2 regions of the Nocardioides aromaticivorans genome follow, and region 1 is predicted to be linked to the other one. Evidence: predicted binding sites of a transcription regulator. Region 1 holds the regulator's gene; the other holds the start of a gene.
What was found. Region 1 encodes HrcA, which represses chaperone genes, less so after heat shock. Its sites were predicted from a motif close to TTGGCACTCGNNNNNNNCGAGTGCCAA; they were not measured.

Region 1 (11,422 bases):
TTCGGACCGGCCACCGCGGCCGACGTCACCACCTGGTCGGGCATCACCCGGCTGGTGCCCGTGCTCAAGGCGATGGACGACCTGGTCCGGCACGAGGACGAGGACGGCAAGGTCCTCTACGACGTCGAGGGCGCCCCGATCGCCGACGAGGACGCGCCCGCCCCGGTGCGCCTGCTCGGCACCTACGACAACGTCTGGCTCTCCCACGCCGGCCGCGACCGGGTCACCGCCCCCGAGCGGCGCAACACCTGGATGGGTGTCAACGGCGCCCAGTCCAACGCGCTCTTCGCCGACGGCTGGCTGGAGGGGCTGTGGCGGGTCGAGGACGGCACGGTCGTGCTCGGGGAGATCCTGCGGCCGCTCAGCAAGGCGGAGAAGGCGGAGCTGGACGAGGAGGTCGGGCGGGTCGAGGCACTGCTCGCATCGTGAGAAAGTCGTTGCGGTTTGGGACCAATCCGCAACATCTCGACCCCGCGAGCTGTCGTTCCCGCCCAATCGGCGACGCCGCTCAACCGCCCCAGCGGGACGTCCGCGACAGCAGCGCCGACACCGCGGCGACGCCCGCGGTCGACGTGCGGAGCACCTCCGGGCCGAGCCGGCAGGCGACCGCGCCCGCCTCGACGAACCGGCCCACCTCGTCGTCGGTGAGCCCGCCCTCCGGGCCGACCACGACCAGCAGGTCGCCGTCGGGTGGCAGCGCGAGCGCGCCCAGCGGCTCGGTGGCGTCCTCGTGGAGCACGACCGCCACGTCGACCTCGCCGACCAGCGCCACGACGTCGTCGGTGGACGCCAGCGGCACGACCTCGGGGTGCCAGGCGCGGCGGGCCTGCTTGGCGGCCTCGCGGGCGGTGGCCTGCCACTTGGCGAGCGACTTCGCGGCCCGCTCGCCCTTCCAGACGGCCACGCTGCGCGACGCCGCCCAGGGCACGATCCGCGCGACGCCGACCTCGGTCAGCACCTCGACGGCCAGCTCGCCGCGCTCGCCCTTGGGGAGCGCCTGCACCACGGTGACCCGCGGGCGGGGTTCGGGCAGGTCCTCGACCGCCCGGGCGACCACGGTGAACGACCGCTTGGTGGTCTCGCTGACCTCGCCGGTCACCAGCCGGCCGACCCCGTCGGTGAGCAGCAGGGCCTCGCCCACCCGCAGGCGTCGTACGACGACGGCGTGGTGGGCCTCGTCGCCCTCGACGGTCACGGCGTCACCGGCGGCGACGCCGTCGAGCGACGGGACGAGGTGCTGCGGGAGGGTCATGCCCGGCCGGCTCAGTGCGCGGTGAAGGCGTCGCGGAGGCGGCCGAAGACGGACTTGTGGGCCGGACGCACGTCGCCGGTCGGCTGCTCCTCGCCGCGGATCGCCGCCAGCTCGCGGAGCAGCTCCTCCTGGCGCGGGTCGAGCCTCGTCGGGGTCTCGACGGCGATCGCGACGATCAGGTCGCCCCGTCCGCCGCGGAGGCCGGGGACGCCCTTGCCGCGCAGCACGACCTCGTGGCCGGACTGGGTGCCGGCGGGGATCGGCAGCTCGAACGCGGTCTCCAGGCCGGCGTCCTCCGCGTCGGGGAGGTCGGCCTCGAGGGTCGGCATCTGGATCGTCGTACCGAGCGCACCTGCGGTCATCGGCACCGAGACGGTGCAGTGCAGGTCGTTGCCGTGGCGCGAGAAGGTCGGGTGCGGGGCGACCTGGATCTCGACGTAGAGGTCACCGGCGGGGCCGCCGCCGGGGCCGACCTCGCCCTGCTCGCTGAGCTGGACGCGGGTGCCGGTGTCGACGCCGGCGGGGATCTTGACGGTGAGGGTACGACGCGAGCGGACCCGGCCGTCGCCGGCGCACTCGCGGCAGGGGTCCGGAATGACCGAGCCGTAGCCGCGGCAGGCGGCGCAGGGGCGCAGCGTGCGGATCTCGCCGAGGAAGGAGCGCTGCACGTGGGCGACCTCGCCCGCACCGCGGCACGTCTCGCACGGCACCGGGTGGCTGCCGGGCGCTGCGCCCTCGCCGCCACACGTCGAGCAGCGCACGGCCGTGTCGACCTTGAGCTCGCGGGAGACGCCGAAGGCGGCCTCGGCGAGGTCGACCTCGATCCGGATCAGGGCGTCCTGGCCGCGCCGGACCCGCGGGCGCGGACCCCGGCCACCACCGCCGGCTCCGGCCCCGGAGCCACCGAAGAAGGCGTCCATGATGTCGGTGAACGAGAAGCCGGCGCCCTGCCCGCCGAAGCCGCCGCCGAACGGGTCGCCGCCACGGTCGTACGACGCCCGCTTCTGCGGGTCGGAGAGCACCTCGTAGGCAGCGGTGACCTGCTTGAACCGCTCCTGGCTCTCCTCGTCGGGGTTGACGTCGGGGTGGAGCTGCCGGGCCAGCTTGCGGTAGGCCTTCTTGATGGTGTCGGCGTCCGCGTCGCGGGCGACACCGAGCAGCTCGTAGAGGTCCTGGCTCACTTCTTCTCCATCACGCGGCTGAGCGGCGCTCAGCTCTCGTCGAGGATGCGCGACACGTAGCGCGCCACCGCGCGCACTGCCGCCATCGTTCCTGGGTAGTCCATGCGGGTCGGGCCGACGATGCCCAGCGACGCGAGCGCGTCGTCGGGTCCGTAGCCCGTCGCGATCACGCTGGTCGACGCGAGCTCCTCGTAGGGACCCTCCGCGCCGATCCTGACGGTCAGGGCGCCACCGGTCGTGGCCTCCCCGAGCAGCTTCAGCAGGACGACCTGCTCCTCGAGGGCCTCCAGCAACGGCCGGATCGAGGTGTCGAAGCTGTCGCCGAAGCGGGCGAGGTTGGCCGTTCCGCCCACCACGATCCGCTCGTCGGAGCGGTGGTCGCTCATGGCCTCCACCAACGCGTCGACCACCGCGCGGGTGGCCGCGTCGGCGTCCGGCGCCTGGACGAGCGCGCCGAGCGCGGTGGCGGCGTCGCCGATGACCTCACCGGTAGCGGCGAGGTTGACCCGCGAGCGCAGCGCGGCGAGCTGGTCGTCGCCGAGCTCGGACTCGAGCTCGACGTGGCGCTGCTCGACGCGACCGGTGCTGAGGATCAGCACCAGCAGCAGCCGGGTCGGGGTGAGGGCGACGATCTCCACGTGGCGCACCGTCGAGCGCGACAGGGTGGGGTACTGCACCACCGCGACCTGGCGGGTCAGCTGCGCGAGCAGCCGGACCGAGCGGTGCACCACGTCGTCGAGGTCGACGGCGCCGTCGAGGAAGCTCGCGATGGCGCGTCGTTCGGCGGTCGTGGTCGGCTTGACGGTCGAGAGGCGGTCGACGAAGAGCCGGTAGCCCTTGTCGGTCGGCACCCGGCCGGCGCTCGTGTGCGGCTGGGCGAGGTAGCCCTCGTCCTCCAGGGCGGCCATGTCGTTGCGGATCGTCGCGGGCGACACGTTGAGGCTGTGCCGCTCGACCAGCGCCTTGGAGCCGACCGGCTCCTCGGTCGCGACGTAGTCCTCGACGATGGCGCGCAGCACCGCGAGCCTGCGCTCCTCCTGCATGCCCACCTCCTGCTCACGCACCGCTTGACCGACTCGAACCGGCTCGAACCGGCTCGAACCGACGCCGGTGGACCTTGGCACTCCACCCGCTGGAGTGCCAATGCTACCCGCGCCCCCCCGGATCCGCGGGACCGGCGACACGGCCTTCCCACCGTCGCGCAGAGCAGGTAGGTTAGGCTCACCTAATCAGGCCGAACCGATCCCAAGGAGCCGGCATGTCCCTCGACCCCGGTCTCGACGCCGGTCGCACCGACGTCCACCGCCTGGCCGCCGCGGCCCGCAGCATCCTCGCCTGCCCGGCCGACGTCCACCTCGTGGTCGACGGCGTCGACGACGTCACCGCCGGCCTCGAGGACGCCCACCTGGAGATGCAGGACCACGGCGGTCGCCCGCTCTTCGCCTGCCCCGCCGACGCCGCGCTCGCGATCGCCGCCACTGACGGCCGGGGCGCCCTGCTGACCTTGCACAGCGGCCTGGGCCGGCCGGGCTCGCCGGACCGCGACGCGACGCTCACCCTCTCCGGGCGGCTCGAGGCGACCGGGCTCGAGGACTGCGAGTGCTGCACCGAGGTGCGGATGCGGGTCCTGCTCCGTCCCGACTTCGCCCTGCTCTCCCGCGAGGGCCACGGCCGCGAGGACGCCCGGATCCGGGTCCCGCTCACCGCCTTCAGCTCCCCGGTCCACGACCTCAACCGCGGCTTCCTGCAGCGCTCGGTCGAGCACGCCAACCAGTGCCACCAGGACGAGCTGCGCCGGGCCGTCGCGACCCGCACCGGCACCCGCCTCGGCGACGTCGTCGGCGTCCACCTGGCCGGGCTGCGTCCCGACGGCGTGGTCCTCCAGTGGGTCGACCCGACCGGGTCCCACGAGAGCACCCTGTCCTTCCCCCGCGCGGCACGCACCGCGCCCGACCTCGGCGAGCTGCTGCGCGAGGAGCTGCACGCCGGGCTCTGCTGACTCGTCGGTCGAGGAGGCTGCGCAGCAGCCGTCACGAGACCCCCGTAGCCTGACCGCGTGCCGTTCATCGAGGTCGCGGACCGGGTCTGGGTCCGCCGTGTCCCGTCGTACGACGTCAACCTGACCGTCGTCGGCGGCGAGCGCGGCCTCGTGGTGGTCGACACGCTCGCCACCGCCGCCGAGGCGCGGGCCGCGATCGTCGGCATCGGCGACCTGCAGGCGGGCCCGGTGGTCGCCGTGGTGAACACCCACGACCACTTCGACCACGTGCTCGGCAACGCCGCCTTCCGCGAGAAGTACGACGCCGCGCTCCCCATCCACGCGACGGAGGCCGCTGCGGACGCGACCGACCCCGCCGCCCCGCCCGCCGACCGGACCTTCTCCAGCGCGGCCGTGATCGACCTCGGCGACCGCCAGCTCGAGCTCGTCCACCCCGGCCGCGGCCACACCGCGGGCGACCTGGTGGTCCGCGTCCCCGACGCCGACGTGCTGCTCGTCGGCGACCTCGTCGAGGAGTCCGCTCCCCCGGCGCTGGGCAGTGACTCGTGGCCGATGGAGTGGCCGCAGACCTTGGACCTCGTGCTCGGGCTGGCCACGCCGGACACGGTCGTCGTGCCCGGCCACGGCGCCGTGGTGGACCGCCGCTTCGTCGAGCAGCAGTGCGACGAGCTGCGCGCCGTCGCGGAGACGATTCGCGAGCTGGCCGGTCGCGGCGTACCGGAGGCCGAGGCGTACGCCGCAGCGGACTGGCCGTTCCCGGAGGACGCCCTGCACCACGCGATTCCCCGTGGGTACGCGCAATTGCCCCGGGCGCGCCGCCAGCTCCCGCTGATCTGACCCACCTAAGGTGGTCCGTCGTGGATCGCTACGGGACCGACGTGCTGGCAGGAGACTGGAAGGTCCCGAAGCGGGGCCGCGCGGTGGAGACACCGGCCGACCACGGCCTGGTCGTCGAGGAGGTCACCACGGACTGGTGCGGCGAGATCGTCGCCGTCGACCGCGACCTGCACACCGTCACCCTCGAGGACCGGCGCGGCAAGCGGCGTACCTTCCCCCTCGGAACGGGCTTCCTGCTCGAGGGCAAGCCGGTCATCCTGACCCCGCCGGTCACGAAGGCGGCGCCGGCGAGGCCGACCCGCACCGCCAGCGGCTCGATCGCCGTGCACGACGCCAAGGCGCGGGTCGCCCGCGCCAGCCGGATCTTCGTCGAGGGCCGCCACGACGCCGAGCTGGTCGAGAAGGTCTGGGGTGACGACCTGCGGATCGAGGGCGTGGTCGTGGAGTACCTCGGCGGCGTCGACGACCTCGCCGACCACCTGCGCGACTTCAAGCCGGGGCCCAACCGCCGCGTCGGCGTCCTCGTGGACCACCTCGTCGCGGGCTCCAAGGAGAGCCGGATCGCGCAGGGCATCATGAAGTCGCCGGTCGGCAAGGACGTGCTGATCGTCGGCCACCCGTTCATCGACATCTGGCAGGCCGTGAAGCCCGACCGGCTCGGCTTCAAGGAGTGGCCGAAGGTGCCCAAGGGCATCGACTGGAAGAAGGGCACCTGCCAGCAGCTCGGCTGGCCGCACCGCGACCAGGCCGACATCGCCCGGGCGTGGAAGCACGTCCTCGGCGGAGTACGCGGCTTCCAGGACCTCGACCCGCAGCTGCTCGGGCGGGTCGAGGAGCTGATCGACTTCGTGACCGCGCCGGGGTCCTGAGGGCCTAGAGGCCCTGCTGGTAGCGCGCCAGCACCTCGTCGACCCGGTCCTGGTCACGCGCCTCGAGCGGGATCAGCAGCTCCGCGACGACATCGGTCAGCTCGGCGATGCGCCGGTTGAGCTGGCGGTTCTCCTGGACCTCGGCCTCGAGGACGCGCACCCGCTCGCGCAGGCTCGACCGCGCGCGGATCCGGTCGACGACGGGGGCGGGGAGGCGGTCGCGGGCCTGCTCGCGCAGCCGCGCCTTCAGCTCGTGGGTGCTCATCGGTTCTCCTTCGGGGTGCGAGCCGCGGGCGCGGGCCACGAGGCCCGGATCCGGCAGACGGCGGGGTCCGGGTGGTCCAGCATGTCCTCGCCCGGTACGACGACCAGGTGCTCCACGACGCCGCCGGCGGCCTCGATCGCGGCCCGGACCGCCTCGGGGTCCACGCGCCGGACCAGCCCGTCGGGCGCCAGCGGGGTGCCGGTGGCACCGTCGGGCGCGTCGTGGGTGGCCTGGAACTCCAGGAAGAGCTTGCCGCCGCCGGGCCGCAGGGCCATCCGGGCGAGCAGCCACAGCTGGTCGAGGGCGGCCGCGTCGAGGCAGCCGACGAGGTGGCGGGCGTAGAGGTGGTGCGGGTCGCGGGCCAGGCGGGTCCCGTGCATCAGGGTCGAGCGGAGCTCGCCGAGGATCAGCTGGCTGGCCTCGACGTCGAGCTCGCGCCGGTTGGCCTTGCGCCGCACGACGCCGAGGCCGCCGCGCGAGAAGTCGACGGCACCGGTGCGGAAGCCGCGCCGCGCGAACCACAGCGCGTCGCGGCCGGTGCCCGTGCCGACGTCGACGACGGGCAGCTCACCGAGCTGGGGAGCGACCCAGCGCGCGAAGGAGGACGAGCCCGCGGGCACCTCGCGCTGGCCGGGTCCGTTGAAGAGCCCGGTCCACAGGCCCATCTCGGTGCGGAAGCCGCGCAGCCAGCCGTCGAGCCGGCGCACGCCCTCCGGCGGGTCGGCGTAGCGGAAGGACGGGTCCGGGGTGCGCCAGTGCGGGCCGTAGAGGAAGGCCAGCATCGCCTCCGGGTCGCGCGGCGCCGGGAACTCGTGCCCGTGCAGCTCGATCGTCGAGAACGGCTCGATCGCGCTGCGCGGCAGCGACCCGCTCCGGTTGCCGAGCTGGAAGAAGGTGTCGCCGACGTGGAAGGCCACGAAGACGTCGATGTGGCACAGCCGGCCGTCGGAGAGCGGCAGCAGCAGCTTGATGTCGCCGCCCGACATGCGCAGGAGGTTCCAGCCGCGCTCGCGCATCGCGCGGGTGATCCGGTAGGACTCGGCGATCACGTCGGCCGGCGAGGAGTGGTCGGAGAGGTAGCAAAGGTCGGTGTCGGAGTCGTGGGCCAGCATCCGGCCCTCGCGCACGGCGCCGAGCAGCGCTCCGTAGTTGAGGTAGGCCTTGACGCCCGCGTGCTCGCGGAGGTCGTCGATCGCGCGCCGGGTGCCGGCGAGGATCTCCTCACGCACCTCCTCGGCGGTCGCCTCGAACGACCGGGTCAGGTGACCGACCTTGTCGACGCACAACCGGTGACCCGCGCGGTCCACGACCGCGAGCGGACCCTCGCCCGCACCGAGGCCGACCTCGGCGTCGTACAGGACCTCGGCTCCGGTGGCATCGGTGACCCGCACCCGGCCGCGGCCGGAGAGGTAGGGACGCAGCACTCCCGGCCACGGCACCAGGACTCCCCCGGGCTTCCGTACGCCGTCGCGCTCGGGCGTGAGCGACCAGACGTAGTGCCCGTCGATCTCGACGAGGAAGGGCCGCGAGGCGGCCGGGAGGAGGATGCCGTCGTCGGAGACGACGGTGGTCATGACGCCCCGCGGTGCGCCAGTGCCTTGCGGAGCGCGGTCGAGGACGTCTGCAGCGTGTAGGGGAAGTAGGTCACCTCGACACCGAGGGCGGCCATGTCCTGCTCGAGGCGCAGGCCCTTGGCGGTGCCCTTCCAGTCGTCACCCTTGAAGATGCGGTGGAAGCCCACGTCGCGCCAGGAGTCGATCTTGCTCGCGGTGTTCTCGGCGTAGACGGCGTCGACGATGCCGATCGCCTCGACGATCTCGAGCCGCTCGGCCAGCGGGACGGTCGGCTGGACGCCCTTGGTGTCCAGGCACACCTCGTCGGCGACCACACCGGCCACCAGGACGTCGCACCACTGCCGTGCCTGGCGCAGCGCGTTGAGGTGACCGATGTGGAACAGGTCGAAGGCGCCCGGCACGTAGCCGATCACTGGCCCCGACATCGAGGGTCCCGACTTCTTCATAAAGTCGAGTGTAACACTGCAGTTAGTTAACTTTCACCTCAGCAGGCGGTGCACCACGCCGTCGGCGAGCAGCCGCCCGCGCAACGTCAGCACCACCCGGTCGGTCCGGTCCTCCACCAGACCCTCCGCGACGAGGCCCGCGAGCGCCCGTCGGCCGTCGTCGTCGAGCACCGCCGGATCGAGGCCGCTGCGCAGCCGCAGCTCCAGCAGGACCCGCTCGACGCGCCGGGTGTCGTCGTCGAGCACCTCCCGGGCGTGGGCCGGGCTCTCCCTCGCGGCCAGCCGTCCGGCGTACGCCGCCGGGTGCTTCACGTTCCACCAGCGCACGCCGCCGAGGTGCGAGTGCGCGCCGGGGCCGACCCCCCACCAGCCGGCACCGGCCCAGTAGCCGAGGTTGTGCCGGCACCGCGCGGCGTCGTCGCGGGCCCAGTTGGACACCTCGTACCAGCCCAGCCCGGCGGCCGTCAGCCGCTCGTCGGCCTGCACGTACTTGTCGGCGAGGTCGTCCTCGTCCGGCATCGGCAGCTCGCCGCGGCGCACGCGCCGGGCCAGCGCGGTGCCGTCCTCGACGATGAGGGAGTACGCCGAGACGTGGTCGGGCGCGCACGCCAGCGCGGCCTCGAGGGTGGTCTCCCAGTCCTCCGTGCTCTCCCCCGGCGTGCCGTAGATCAGGTCCAGGCTCACCTGGTCGAAGCCCGCCGCGCGGGCGGCCTCGACGACTCCGGGGACCCGCAGCGGGTCGTGCGTCCGGTCGAGCACCGCCAGCACCTTCGGCACCGCCGACTGCACGCCGAACGAGACCCGGGTGTAGCCCGCCTCCCGCAGCTCGGTCAGGTAGGCGAGGTCGACCGAGTCGGGGTTGGCCTCCGTCGTCACCTCGGCGCCCGGGACCAGGCCGAACTCGTCGTCGATCGCGCGCAGCAGCCGGCCCAGGTCGCCCGCCGGCAGCAGCGTCGGGGTGCCGCCGCCCAGGAAGACCGTGTCCACCGGGCGCTCCGCCGCACCCAGCACGCGGCGGGCCAGCCGGACCTCCTGGATCGCCTGGTCGACGTACGACGACCGGGAGACGCCGGGGCCGAGCTCCTCGGCCGTGTAGGTGTTGAAGTCGCAGTAGCCGCAGCGGACGCGGCAGAACGGCACGTGGACGTAGAACCCGAACGGGCCCTCGCCGAGGGCGGCGAGCGCCTGCTCCGGCAGGGACCCGTCGGTCGGGGCGGGATCACCCTCGGGCAGAGCGGACGGCATCCGCCCAGTCTCCCAGCCCGGATCTACACCGGCACGTTCAGGGAGACGGTGTAGCCCTCCTCGACCGAGCCGGTCACCTTCGCCATCTGCAGGGAGTAGCCGTCGCTGAAGATGCCGTCGGACTCCAGGCTCAGCTGGGACAGGTTGCTGACGCTCTGCTCGTAGCCCTCGGTCGCGTAGACGTCGTTGCAGACGTCCTCGGGCAGCGCCAGCTGCGAGGTGCGCAGCTTGTTGTCGGCGCTGGTCGCCTTCGCCAGGCTCTCGTAGACCTCGAAGTGCATGTGCGGCCAGCGACCGGAGTAGCAGGCCGGGAAGATCGTGGTGAAGGTCAGGTTGCCCTCGTCGTCGGCCTCCTGGACGCCGCGGAGGTAGTTCTCGCCGACGATCTCGTCGTCGTACAGCGAGTAGCGGCCCTCGCGGTCGCAGTGCCACAGGTAGATCGCGGCCCCGGCCAGCGGCGTCACGCTGTCGCCGTTGAGGTCGTAGACCTTCAGCCGCACCGTGGTCGCGATGCCCTCCGCGACCCCCGAGGCGTCACCGAAGCTGGTCGTGATGTCGCTGCGTACGACGCCCGACTCCGTCAGCACGTTGACCCCGTTGCTGCCGTCGCCCGGATAGGGACCGGCCGTCTCCTCGGGGATCTCGCCGTCCGCGACCTCGAGGCTCGTGTCGCCACCGATCGCGCCGCCCCCGTCCGGAGGGGTGCCGGGGCCGCCCTGCGTCGTACCACCCGAGGTGGAGCTGCCCGAGGTGGTGCTGCCCGAGGTGGAGGACGTGGTGTCGTCGCTGCCGCAGGCGCTCAGCGCGGCCGCAGCGCCGACCCCGCCCAGGAGCCCGAGCAGCCCACGACGCGCCATGATCCGCGGCAGGTCGTGGGACAGCCCGAGGTCGTGCTCTTCGGTCTCTTCGGTCGATCCGTGGTGGCTCATGCCCCGAGTCTCGGGGCGGAACCTGTGCGGTTGCTGTGGGCGGGCTGTTGGGCGGCGACGAGGCGCCAGTTTCACCGGCCGGCCGGAGAAACTGGCGTCCTTGGACGACAAAACTCATGGTTGGACGATGAAACTTCGTCGTCCAACCATGAGTTTCACCGGCCGGCCGGTGAAACTCACCGATCGGTCGCCGCGGACTTCAGGACGTGTAGAAGGACGCGATGAGGTCCTTGTTGTTGGCCTCGACCACGTTGCGCTTCACCTTCAGCGACGGGGTCAGCTCACCGGACTCGATCGACAGGTCGTGGTCGAGCAGCTTCCACTTCTTGACCGTCTCCCAGCGGTTCAGCTGGGCGTTGAGCTGGTCGACGTACTCGCCGACCATGGCCTGCACCGCGTCGTCGTTGACCAGCGCGGTGTAGTCCTTGCCCTCCTTGCCGTTGTCGGCGGCCCAACCGGCGATCGCGTCGGGGTCGAGGGTGATCAGCGCGGAGACGAAGTTGCGCTCCGCGCCGAAGACCATGAACTGGCTGGCGTAGGGGCAGATCGCCTTGAACTTGGCCTCGATCGCCGGCGGGGCGATGTACTTGCCGCCGGAGGTCTTGAAGAGCTCCTTGATCCGGCCGGTGATCCGCAGGAAGCCCTCGTCGTCGAGCTCGCCCTTGTCGCCCGTGCGCAGCCAGCCGTCCTCGGTCAGCGCCTCGGCGGTCGCGTCGGGGCGGTTGTGGTAGCCGGCCATGACGTGCGGGCCCTTGAGCTGGACCTCGCCGCCCTCGCCGATGCGGACCTCGGTGCCCGGGAAGGGCTGGCCCACGGAGCCGAGCT
Region 2 (11,422 bases), 650 kb from region 1:
CTCGTCACCGGTGACATAGGCGATCCTCGGGTCGACCAGGCCACCGTGGACGCCGGCCGCGACCGCGGTCACCAGTCCGGCTCGGATCACCGCCCCGTCGGGCTCGTAGAGGTAGCCGCCGACCTCGCGGGTGCCGACCTCCGCCGCTCCCGGGTCCTCCTCGTCGGTGATGGTCGCGAGCCCGCCGTCGCCGATGACCGTCGCGCGGCGGGCGACGGTGGCGGTCAGGCCGGACCAGAGCGCCGCCTCCTTCACCTCGCCGTCGTCGCTGACCCACTCGGCCTCGACGCCGGCGGGCACCAGGTCGTGCGGGATGCCGGGCGCCACCTTGACGCAGGCGCTGCGCCGGAGCAGGCCCTCCACCCAGGTCCACGGCGGCGTCCAGTCCTCCACGCGGAAGGTGCGGCCGGCACCCGAGCGCCGCGCCGGGTCGGCGAAGGCGAGGTCGAAGCCGGTGTGGTCGACCGTCGTCGCGTCGGCGACCTGGACCGCACCCGGCAGGTCGAGCGCCGCGAGGTTCGCCGCGGCGATCGCGACCCGCACGGGGTCGAGGTCCACGCCGGCGCAGATGATGCCGGCCCGTGCCGCCGCGACGAGGTCGCCGCCGATGCCGCAGCCGAGGTCGACCAGCGTCTGCGCGCCGAAGGCGGCGGCCCGGCCCGCGCGGTGGGCCGCCACCCGTTGCCGGGTGGCCTGCTCGAGCGCGTCGGGGGTGAAGTACATCCGGGCGGCGGACTCGCCGAACTTCGCCGCGGCCCGCTCCCGGAGCTCCACCTGCGAGAGCGCGGCGGCGGCTCGCTCGCCCGTCGTCGTACGACGGAGGGCGGAGCCGGCCGCGAGCGGTGTCGCGCCGCCGGCGACCAGGGCGGTGGCCTCGGCCAGCAGCGCCTGCCCGTCATCGGTCAGCAGCCACTGGAAGGTCGCGAGGTCCACCCCCCGATCCTGTCAGGCAGGCGTCACTTGGTGAGGACGACCCCGTCGGTGTCGTCGGCGTGGCCGGCGTTGTCCCCGTCCTTCGCCTCGTCGCCGTGGCCCGGCCACCAGGCAGCGTGGCCGAGCAGCGAGGTCAGCGCCGGCGTGAAGAACATCGACATCACGAACGACACGATCAGGATGCCGACCGCCAGCGCGAAGCCCATCGACACGATCAGGGTGTTGCCGCCGAGCATCAGCGAGGCGAAGGTGCCGGCCAGGATGACGCCGGCTGCGGCGATGGTCGGGCCGGCGTGCGTGACGGCCTGGGCGGCCGCGCTGTGCGGGTCGCGTCCCTCGCGGGCCTCCTCGCGGAGCCGGGCGATCATCAGGATGTTGTAGTCCGTGCCCAGCGCCGTCACGAACAGGTAGATGTAGATCGGCAGCATGAAGATCAGGCCGGCCTCGCCGCCGATGTTCTGGAAGGCGATCACGGTGATGCCGAGCGTGGCCGCGAAGCCGAGCCCGACGGCGGCCATCAGGAACCACGGTGCGACCAGGCTGCGCAGCAGCAGCGCGAGGATCAGCAGGATCACGGCTGCGGCCACCGGGAAGACGACCTTGTAGTCACGGGCCATCGCCTTCGACATGTCGGCGAAGATGCCGGGCGTACCGCCGACGTACGCCTCGGTGCCGTCGGGCGCCGCCTGGTGCGCCGCGTCGCGGATCGGTCCGGCGACGTTGTCCTGGGCAGCGTCGGAGACGGGGTCGTCGGACAGGGTCAGGTAGAACTGGAAGGCGGTGCGGTCCTTCGAGGGCACCGGACCGGCGACGCTGTCCACGCCCTCGGCCTCGCCGAGGGCCTTGCCGAACGCAGCGAGCTGGTCGTCGGTCACGTCGGCGCCCTCGGCGTCGACGAGCACGGGGACGGGCTCGGCCGCGCCCGCGGAGAAGTGCTCCTGGAAGGTCTCCAGCGCCTCCGTGGACTCGACGCCCTCGGGCAGGCTCGAGTTGAAGTCGAAGGACGGGTTGAAGCTGAGCGCGAAGATCGCCAGCACCGTCATCGCGCCGCCGGACACGAGCGCGGTGATGCCCGGACGCTGGCCGACGGCCTTGCCCAGCTTGATGAAGGTGCCGTGCTTCGGCTCCTTCTGCCACGACTTCGAGGGCCAGAAGAGCGCCTTGCCCAACAGCGAGACCGCGGCCGGGACCAGTGTCAGCGCGGCCAGCAGGGTCACGAAGACCGCGATCGCGAGGGCCGGGCCGATCGCGCGGAAGATGCTGAGCGAGCTGAGGATGAGCGCCATGAAGGCCACGATCACCGCGCCGCCCGCGGAGGCGATCGCCTCGCCCGCGCGGTCGAGGCTGTGGACGACCGAGTCCCGCACGCTCGCGCCCTGGCGCAGCCGCTCGCGGTGCCGGAACAGGAAGAACAGGATGTAGTCGGTGCCGACGCCGTACAGGACGACGACGAGGATCTGCTGGACCGAGGCGTCCGCCTTGAGGTCGAAGACGTCGTTGGCCCAGGCGATGGCGCCGGTGGCGATCGTCGAGACGATGCCGACGACCACGACGGGCAGCACGCAGATCAGCACGCTGCGGAAGATCAGCGCGAGCAGCCCGACGATGAGCACGATCGTGGCGATGCCGACGATCAGCAGCGTGTCCTCGCTGGACTCCTGGGAGTCGAGGCTCTGCGGCACCGCGCCGGTGGCGCGGACGTCGAGGTCGGAGTCCTTCGTCAGCTCCTTGATGTCGGCGCGAAGGTCCTTCGCGTCGTCGATCGCCTGCGTGTCGTAGCCGGTCGCGCCGTCGGCCAGCGGGATGACCGCGAACATCACGGTGCCGTCGGCCGAGAGGTTGGGCCTGCCGTCCTCGCCCTGCGCGATGACCAGCTGCTGGAAGGTCTTCCTGCCGAGCTCGGGCGCGAGCTCCTCGGCGATCGTCGCGACCTCGGCCTGGTCGGCTGCGGTCAGCTTGCCGCCCCCGTCGCGCTCGATCACGAGGATCGCGCCCGGTGAGAAGGCGTCGGAGAACTTGTCCTCCTGGAGCTGGAGCGCCTGGATCGACTCGTAGTGGTCGGGCAGGAACTCCGAGTTGTCCTGGGTGGACTCCAGGGCGGGTGCCGTCGCGGTGACGAGCACCGCCAGGAGCAGCCACGCCCCGATGACGTACCAGCGGAAACGGGTCACGAAGCGGCCGAGCGCAGCGAACATGGCGCCAACGCTTCCGTGTCGGGCGGAGCGGGGTCAACCGACTTTGGTAGGGACTCTCCAGATCCTGGGGACGGGTGGCTCTGGCACTCGCTTGCGGTGAGTGCTAGTTTCGTCACTGGCACTCTCGGTCCGAGTGTGCCAACGCCGGTCAGAGTGCCCAGGTGCTCGCGACCGGACCACGAACAGAAGTACTCACCGCATCAGCCTAGAAAGTGGAGGTCGACATCGTGTCGGTCAACATCAAGCCGCTCGAGGACCGGATCGTCGTCAAGCCCCTCGAGGCCGAGCAGACCACCGCCTCCGGTCTGGTCATCCCCGACACGGCCAAGGAGAAGCCGCAGGAGGGCGAGGTCCTCGCGATCGGCCCCGGTCGTATCGACGACAACGGCAACCGCGTCCCGCTCGACGTCGCCGTGGGTGACAAGGTCATCTACAGCAAGTACGGCGGCACCGAGGTCAAGTACGCCGGCCAGGAGTACCTCATCCTCTCGGCCCGCGACGTCCTCGCGGTCCTCGCCTGACCTTCGAGTCTCGAACCGCCCGGGACGTCATGCGCATCGGTCGCCCCGGCGACCACGTCGCATGACGTCGCGGGCGGTTTCGCCTTTCCACACCAAGGAGCAACACAGTGCCCAAGATCCTGGAGTTCGACGAGCATGCCCGTCGCGCGCTCGAGCGCGGCGTCGACAAGCTCGCCAACACCGTCAAGGTGACCCTCGGCCCCAAGGGTCGCTATGTCGTCCTCGACAAGAAGTGGGGCGCGCCGACCATCACCAACGACGGCGTGACCGTCGCCCGTGAGGTCGAGCTGGACGACCCGTTCGAGAACCTCGGTGCCCAGCTCACCAAGGAGGTCGCGACCAAGACCAACGACGTCGCCGGTGACGGTACGACGACCGCGACCGTGCTGGCGCAGGCGCTCGTCCACGAGGGCCTGCGCGCCGTCGCGGCCGGCGTGAACCCGATGGGCCTCAAGCGGGGCATGGACGCCGCGGCGGCTGCCCTCGGCGACGCCCTGCGCGACGCCGCCCGTGAGGTCGACGACGAGAAGGACATCGCCTCGGTGGCGACGGTCTCCTCGCGTGACGGCCACATCGGCGAGCTGCTCGCCGAGGCCTTCAGCAAGGTCGGCAAGGACGGCGTGATCACGGTCGAGGAGTCCAACACCCCCTCGACCGAGCTCGAGTTCACCGAGGGCATGCAGTTCGACAAGGGCTTCAACTCGGCGTACTTCGTCACCGACGCGGAGCGCCAGGAGGCCGTCCTCGACGACCCGTACATCCTGATCAACCAGGGCAAGATCTCGGCGATCGCGGAGCTCCTGCCGCTGCTGGAGAAGGTCATCCAGACCGGCAAGCCGCTCTTCATCCTCGCCGAGGACGTCGAGGGCGAGGCGCTCTCCACCCTGGTCGTCAACAAGATCCGCGGCACGTTCACCGCCGTCGCGGGCAAGGCCCCCGGCTTCGGCGACCGCCGCAAGGCGATCCTGCAGGACATCGCGATCCTCACTGGTGGCACGGTCATCTCGCCGGAGGTCGGCCTCAAGCTCGACCAGATCGGCCTCGAGGAGCTCGGCCAGGCCCGCCGCATCGTCGTCACGAAGGACAACACGACGATCGTCGACGGCGCCGGCGACGAGACCCAGGTCGCGGGTCGCGTCGAGCAGATCAAGAAGGAGATCGAGGCGTCCGACTCCGACTGGGACACCGAGAAGCTCCAGGAGCGGCTCGCGAAGCTCTCCGGCGGCGTCGTGGTGATCAAGGTCGGCGCGCACACCGAGGTCGAGCTCAAGGAGAAGAAGCACCGCATCGAGGACGCCGTCTCCGCGACGCGCGCCGCGATCGAGGAGGGCATCGTGCCCGGCGGCGGCTCGGCCATCGTCCACGCGGCCGCGGCCCTCGAGGGTGACCTCGGCCTGAGCGGCGACGAGGCCGTCGGCGTGCGGATCGTCCGCAAGGCCGTCGACGAGCCGCTGCGCTGGATCGCCGAGAACGGCGGCGCGAACGGCTACGTCGTCACCAACAAGGTGCGCGAGCTCGGTGTCGGCAACGGCTACAACGCCGCCACCGGCGAGTACGGCGACCTCGTCGCCCAGGGCGTCATCGACCCGGTCAAGGTGACCCGGTCGGCGCTCGCCAACGCGGTGTCGGTCGCCGGCATGCTCCTCACCACCGAGGTGCTCGTCGTCGACAAGCCCGAGGACGAGGCCGAGGCCGACGCCGGCCACGGTCACGGCCACGGGCACGGTCACTGAGACCTGCGCTCCGCAGCAGCAGCCCGGCCCGTCGTACCGCTCCGGTACGGCGGGCCGGTCCGCTTTTCGCGGCCGGGGCTCAGTCCCGGCCGCGCAGGAAGCTGACCCGCATCGGGCGCAGCTCGGGCGTCATCAGGCCGGCCTGGACGGCCGGGGCGGCGAGCATGATCACCCGGACGGCGTCCTCGTCCTCGGGCTCGGGGCCAGATTCGCACGCGGAGCAGGGCTTCGCGATGTCCTCCCAAGAAATCTTCGTGATCGCATCCGGTCACATCCCTCCGGCATAGTGGGCACATGTTGTGGAGAGTGCGCGCCGGACTGCCCGACCGACCGGGAGCGCTCGCCGAGCTCGCGGCGGCGTGCGGCCGCGCGGGCGTGAACATCCAGACCGTGCAGGTCTTCCCCGGCGAGGCGACGGTCACCGACGAGCTGGTGCTGCAGGTCCCTCACGACTGGACCCAGGACCAGCTCCGCGAGCTGGTCGACGGTGCGGGCGGCGAGACGGTGTCCGCCGTACCGGTCACGACGGCGGCGCTGGAGGACCAGCCGACCCGCTACGTCCAGGCGGTGCGGTCGATCGTCGCCCAGCCGGCGACCTTCCCGGACGTCGCGGCGCACCTGTTCGACGCAGAGGTGGCGCCGAGCACCGCCCACGTCGACGTCCTCGAGATGACCGTCGGCGGCTCCGCGACCATCCAGATCCGCCGTGACACGCCGTTCACGACCACCGAGCGGCAGCGCGCGGCGGCCCTCGCCGAGCTCGTCGGCGAGGTCCTCGACGCGCAGGCACCCCCCTCGCCGCAGCAGCCGGGCGCGGGCGACCCGGAGTTCGTGACCACGGGAGCCGTCGTGTCGGCGCTCGCCGGCGGCAAGGTCGCCGGCCGCGCGGAGTACACCCCTGCCGGCGGCGAGCCGTGGCCCGTGGACCTCTGGGTCGACCCGGCCTGGCACCGACGCGGCGTCGGCACCCGCCTGCTCGCCGACGTCGCCCGCGCCGCCCGCGGCGCCGGCGCCGACGAGATCGTGCTGACCGCGCCGTCGGACACCAAGGCGGTGCTGCCGATGGTGCTCGCGGCGGGCATGCGCGGCCGGATCCGGATGGCCGGCGACACGCTCACGGTGCGGATCGCGATCACCGACCTGCGCGCGTAGGCGACGAAAGGCCCTAGGGTTCTGCCACCTGATCCAGAATCCCGGGGGAGAACACCATGGTTCGCAATGCGAGCAAGAAGGCTGCCGGCTCGGACGGCGCCGACGACCGGACGTGGCATGCCACGCCCGAGGCGAAGTCGAAGGCCAAGACCTACCGCATCATCGCCCTCGTCCTCTGGGCGCTGTCGATCGCGGCCGAGCTGGGTGGCATCTTCGGGCTGCTCCTGAACAAGGGGATCCTCGAGGCCAGCACCTCGGTCGACGACCGGGGCGTCCTCGTCGCCGACGAGAAGTTCCCGACCTGGGCCTTCGTGACGCTTATCGGCCTGCTCGTCGTGATGGCGATCCTGACCATCATCGGCTCGCAGCTGTGGAAGAAGGCGCAGGAGCTCGACCCGCCGTCGAGCGCCAACGGCATCTCGTTCTTCCTCAAGAGCCAGCTCGGCGCGATCATCCCGCTGATCGCCTTCGTGCCGATCATCGTGCTGATCTTCCTCAACAAGGACATGTCGAAGCAGCAGAAGGGCTGGGCCGGCGGCGTCGGCGTCGTCCTCGCGCTCGTCGCGGTGGCGCTCGGCGTGAACTACGACCCGCCGTCGATCGAGAAGTACACCGCGGAGAAGCAGGCCGTCGTCCAGCTGCTCGGCGAGGACAAGGTCTACTGGGCCGGCGGCGGCGAGGTCTACCACGTCTGCGCGAACGTCCCGGACCTCTCGAAGAGTGCCGTCACCAGCGGTACGACGGCCGAGGCGGTCGCGGACGGCAAGCCGCGCCTGACGCTGAAGCTCGAGTCGGAGCTGAAGGCGTGCCAGCGCGCGGTGCCCAACAACATCGACGAGATCGTCGACGCGATCCGCCGGGTCCAGCAGGGCGAGGTCACCGAGCAGGTCCTGCCCTCGCCGGACTGGACCGGCGTGGCGAACGCCCCGAGCGGCGACGCCCTCGACGAGCTGAACGACGTGCTCGACGAGGCGCGGAAGGACGACGGCTCCGAGTAGTCCCGGGTCTCCGGGGGTGAGGATGGTCTCACCCCCGGAGGCTTTGTGAACACATTCACAAGCGGTAGCGTCGGGGACGTGCTGACCCCCGACGTCGTCACCGCCACCCTCGCCCACGCCAGCCAGGTCGCCAGCCAGGTCGCCAGCCAGGTCGCCGGCCGGATCGCCGCCGAGGCCGAGCCCGCCGGCCTGCTCCCGGCCCGCGAGCAGATGGCGCTCTCGCTCGGCTGGCACATCATCCTGGCCTGCTTCGGCGTCGCGTTCCCCGCGATGATCTTCGTGATGCACCTGCGCGGCATCCGCAAGGACGACCCGGTCGCCCTCGGCCTGGCGCAGCGCTGGGCGAAGGTGTCGGCGGTGCTCTTCGCGATCGGCGCCGTCTCCGGCACGGTCCTCAGCTTCGAGATGGGCGTGCTGTGGCCCGGCCTGATGGGGACGTACGGCGACGTGCTCGGCCTGCCCTTCGCATTCGAGGGGCTCGCGTTCTTCCTCGAGGCGATCTTCCTCGGCATCTACCTCTACGGCTGGAACCGGATGCCCCCGAAGCGGCACGTGCTGATGGTGCTGCCGATGGCGGTCACCGGGATCATCGGCGCCTACTGCGTGCTCGCGGTCAACGCCTGGATGAACGTGCCGACCGGCTTCCGGATCGTCGACGGCGAGGTGACCGACGTCGAGCCGTGGAAGGTGCTCTTCAACGGCCACGCCTTCCTGCAGTTCGCGCACATGTGGGTCGGCGCCTACATGCTGGCCGGCTTCTCCGTCGCCGGCGTGTACGCCGTCGGCATGCTCCGCGGCCGCCGCGACGCCCACCACCGGCTGGGCTTCATGGTGCCGTTCGTGTTCGCCTCGGTCGCGGCCGTCACCCAGCCGTTCGTCGGGCACGTGCTCGGCTTCGGCCTCGACGAGCGCCAGCCGGCGAAGCTGGCGGCGTTCGAGCTCGCCGAGACCACCGAGAGCCCGTCGCCGCTGCGGCTCGGGGGAGTGCTGGTCGACGGCGAGGTGAAGGGCTCGATCGACATCCCCTACCTGGGCTCCCTGATCGCGATGAACTCGCCCGACAAGCCGGTGTCCGGCCTCGACACGATCCCCGAGGAGGACCACCCGCCGGTCAACATGACCCACCTGGCCTTCCAGACGATGGTCGGCATCGGCACCCTCCTCGCGGCCGTCGTCGCGTTCTTCTGGGTGCAGCGCCGGCGGGGCCGCGACCTGCTCGAGAAGCGGTGGTTCCTGCGCTTCGCCGCGGTCGCCGGCCCGCTCGCGGTGGTCGCGCTCGAGGCGGGCTGGATCGCGACCGAGGTCGGCCGCCAGCCCTGGATCGTGTATGACGTCATGCGCACCACCGACGCGGTCGGCGACTACACCGCCAGCCTGTGGTGGCTGCTCGGCATCAGCACGGTGGTCTACACCGGCATGACCGTGGGCGCGGTCGTCGTACTCCGGTCGATGGCCCGGCGCTGGCGGGAGGGCGCGGTGGACCTGCCGAGCCCCTACGCGCCGGCCACCGCCACTCCGGGCGAGGGGGAGCGCCGATGAGCATCGAGGTCGCGGTCGCCGCCGCACTCTTCGTCGGGGTCGTCGCCTACGCCGTGCTGGGCGGTGCCGACTTCGGCTCGGGCTTCTTCGACCTGACCGCGGGCAGCAGTCGCCGCGGCGCGGAGCTGCGCACGCTCGTCGACCACAGCATCGGCCCGGTCTGGGAGGCCAACCACGTCTGGCTGATCTACGTGCTGGTCATCTGGTGGACCGGCTTCCCCGAGTCCTTCGCCGCCGCGATGTCGACGCTGGTGCTGCCGCTCCTGCTGGCCCTGCTGGGCATCGTGCTGCGCGGCGCCAGCTTCGCCTTCCGCAAGTACGCCGAGACGCTCGGCCAGGCCCGGCTGTTCGGGGTCGTCTTCGCCGCCTCCAGCATCATCACCCCGTTCTTCCTGGGCACCGTCGCGGGGGCGATCGTCTCGGGCCGGGTGCCGATGGACGGTGCGGGTGACCGCTGGTCGTCGTGGGTGAACCCGACGTCGCTGTTCGGCGGCCTGATCGCCGTCGGCACCTGCGCCTTCCTCGCCGGGACCTTCCTCGTGGCCGACGCCGAGCGCAGCGGCAACCACCGCCTGGCGGGGGAGATCCGGGTGCGGGCCCTCCTCGTCGGCCTGGTCACCGGTGCCCTGGTCTTCGCCGCGCTGGTGCCGATCGAGCACGACGCGCCCACGCTGGCCGACGGGCTCGAGGGCCGCGCCGCACCGCTCGTCGTGCTCGCAGCGATCGCCGGCGTGGCCACGATGTACCTGCTCTGGCGCCGCCGCTACGCGGTGGCCCGGATCACCGCGGTCCTCGCGGTCGCGTCAGTCGTGTCGGGCTGGGGCGTCGGGCAGTACCCGTGGCTGCTCGTCGACGAGGTGACGATCACCGACGCGGCCGGTGCCACGGCGACCCTGCAGGGACTGCTCGTCGCGGTCGGGCTGGCCGTCCTGGTCGTCGTACCGCCGCTGGCCTATCTCTTCCGGCTCACGCAGTCGGAGGAGTGGACCCGTCCCGACCACTGACATCCGGAGCCGAACCCATCGACAGATCGTTCGGGTCCGAACTAATATGCCCGGCATGTGCCAGACCACTGGGAAGCCGGACGACCTGCCCACCGCCCCCGAGGCCGGCGTACGCCGCAGGAGCCTGCTCCGGGGTGGAGCCGTGGGAACCGTCGGCCTCGGCGCGGCGGTGCTGGCGCCGAGCGCGTCCGCCAAGGGCCGTCCGATCACGCCCCCGAAGCGCTTCGGCGCGGCCGAGCTCGTCATCCTCGGCACTGCCGCCGGTCCGCCGCCCGAGCCCGATCGGGCGGGGATCGCCAGCGCACTGCACATCGAGGGGCGCAACTACCTCATCGACTGTGGTCGGAGCTCGGTGACGAACTACTACAACGTGGGCCTGCGGTACGCCGACCTCGACTCCGTGTTCATCACGCACCTGCACGCCGACCACGTCGCCGACTACTACAACGTCTTCCTGCTCGCGGGTTGGGGCCTCACCGACGACAACGATGCGCTGACGCAGCGGGTGGGTGTGTACGGCCCGGGTCCGGCCGGCGCGCTGCGACCGCCGTTCAAGGGCGGCGACGTCCCGACCGTCGCGCCCGAGGACCCGACGCCGGGCCTCGCCGCCATGACGGAGCACCTGGTCGCGGCCTACGCCTACAGCTCGAACCTCTTCATCCGGGACTCGGGGAGCCCCGACCCGAGGGACCTGATCGACGTCCACGAGCTCCAGGTCCCGAGCGAGGTCCCCGCGGACGTGCTGGGCGACACGGCGCCGCCGATGGACCCGTTCCTGGTGATGGAGGACGACCGGGTGCGGGTCACCGCCGTCCTGGTGCCGCACGGCCCGGCCTTCCCGAGCTACGCCTACCGCTTCGACACCGACCACGGGTCGGTCGTGTTCTCCGGTGACACCTCGCTGACTCCGAACATCGTCACGCTCGCGCGGGGCGCGGACATCCTCGTGCACGAGGCGATCGACCTCGAGGCGCTGGGCGAGCTGCCGCCCGCCGCGCTCGACCACCTCAAGCAGTCGCACACCTCGGTGGCCGACGTCGGTGCGGTCGCCGAGGCCGCCGGCGTCGACACGCTGGTCCTGAGCCACCTCGTCCCTGCGGCCCACTCCATCGTCAGCACCGGCCGCTGGCGCAGGCGCGCACAGCAGGGCTTCGGCGGCCGGGTCGTGGTCGGCGAGGACCTGATGCGGATTCCGCTGCCGCGCTAGCCCTGGTGCGCCGGGGCGTGACCCAGGCTCGGGTCCGGCGGGTGGTTGCCGAGCCGCCAGCCGCCGATCGGCAGGTCGAGCGCGGCGGCCGGGCCCCACGTCCCCTGCTCGTAGGGCTGCGTCCGCGGGCGGCGGTCCAG

Region 2: groES (co-chaperone GroES) is a predicted target of HrcA. The motif match lies at 3,209-3,235, and genes of this name have one in related genera.

The regions. Positions count from the first base shown of each region.
Region 1 covers NZ_JACBZM010000001.1:344,040-355,461, forward strand. Annotated here, with positions in the region: gene BJ993_RS01610 (winged helix DNA-binding domain-containing protein) at 1-429, shown strand, start outside; gene BJ993_RS01615 (16S rRNA (uracil(1498)-N(3))-methyltransferase) at 509-1,252, opposite strand; gene dnaJ (molecular chaperone DnaJ) at 1,264-2,433, opposite strand; gene hrcA (heat-inducible transcriptional repressor HrcA) at 2,463-3,476, opposite strand; gene BJ993_RS01630 (hypothetical protein) at 3,692-4,432, shown strand; gene BJ993_RS01635 (MBL fold metallo-hydrolase) at 4,490-5,269, shown strand; gene BJ993_RS01640 (DUF3097 domain-containing protein) at 5,290-6,138, shown strand; gene BJ993_RS01645 (DUF6752 domain-containing protein) at 6,143-6,403, opposite strand; gene BJ993_RS01650 (class I SAM-dependent methyltransferase) at 6,400-7,977, opposite strand; gene BJ993_RS01655 (FAD synthase family protein) at 7,974-8,423, opposite strand; gene hemW (radical SAM family heme chaperone HemW) at 8,457-9,668, opposite strand; gene BJ993_RS01665 (dioxygenase family protein) at 9,692-10,597, opposite strand; gene BJ993_RS01670 (AMP-dependent synthetase/ligase) at 10,797-11,422, opposite strand, start outside.
Region 2 covers NZ_JACBZM010000001.1:990,501-1,001,922, reverse strand. Annotated here, with positions in the region: gene BJ993_RS04635 (class I SAM-dependent methyltransferase) at 1-933, opposite strand, end outside; gene BJ993_RS04630 (MMPL family transporter) at 957-3,128, opposite strand; gene groES (co-chaperone GroES) at 3,356-3,649, shown strand; gene groL (chaperonin GroEL) at 3,757-5,382, shown strand; gene BJ993_RS04615 (GNAT family N-acetyltransferase) at 5,689-6,534, shown strand; gene BJ993_RS04610 (hypothetical protein) at 6,591-7,532, shown strand; gene BJ993_RS04605 (cytochrome ubiquinol oxidase subunit I) at 7,611-9,071, shown strand; gene BJ993_RS04600 (cytochrome d ubiquinol oxidase subunit II) at 9,068-10,075, shown strand; gene BJ993_RS04595 (MBL fold metallo-hydrolase) at 10,131-11,282, shown strand; gene zwf (glucose-6-phosphate dehydrogenase) at 11,279-11,422, opposite strand, start outside.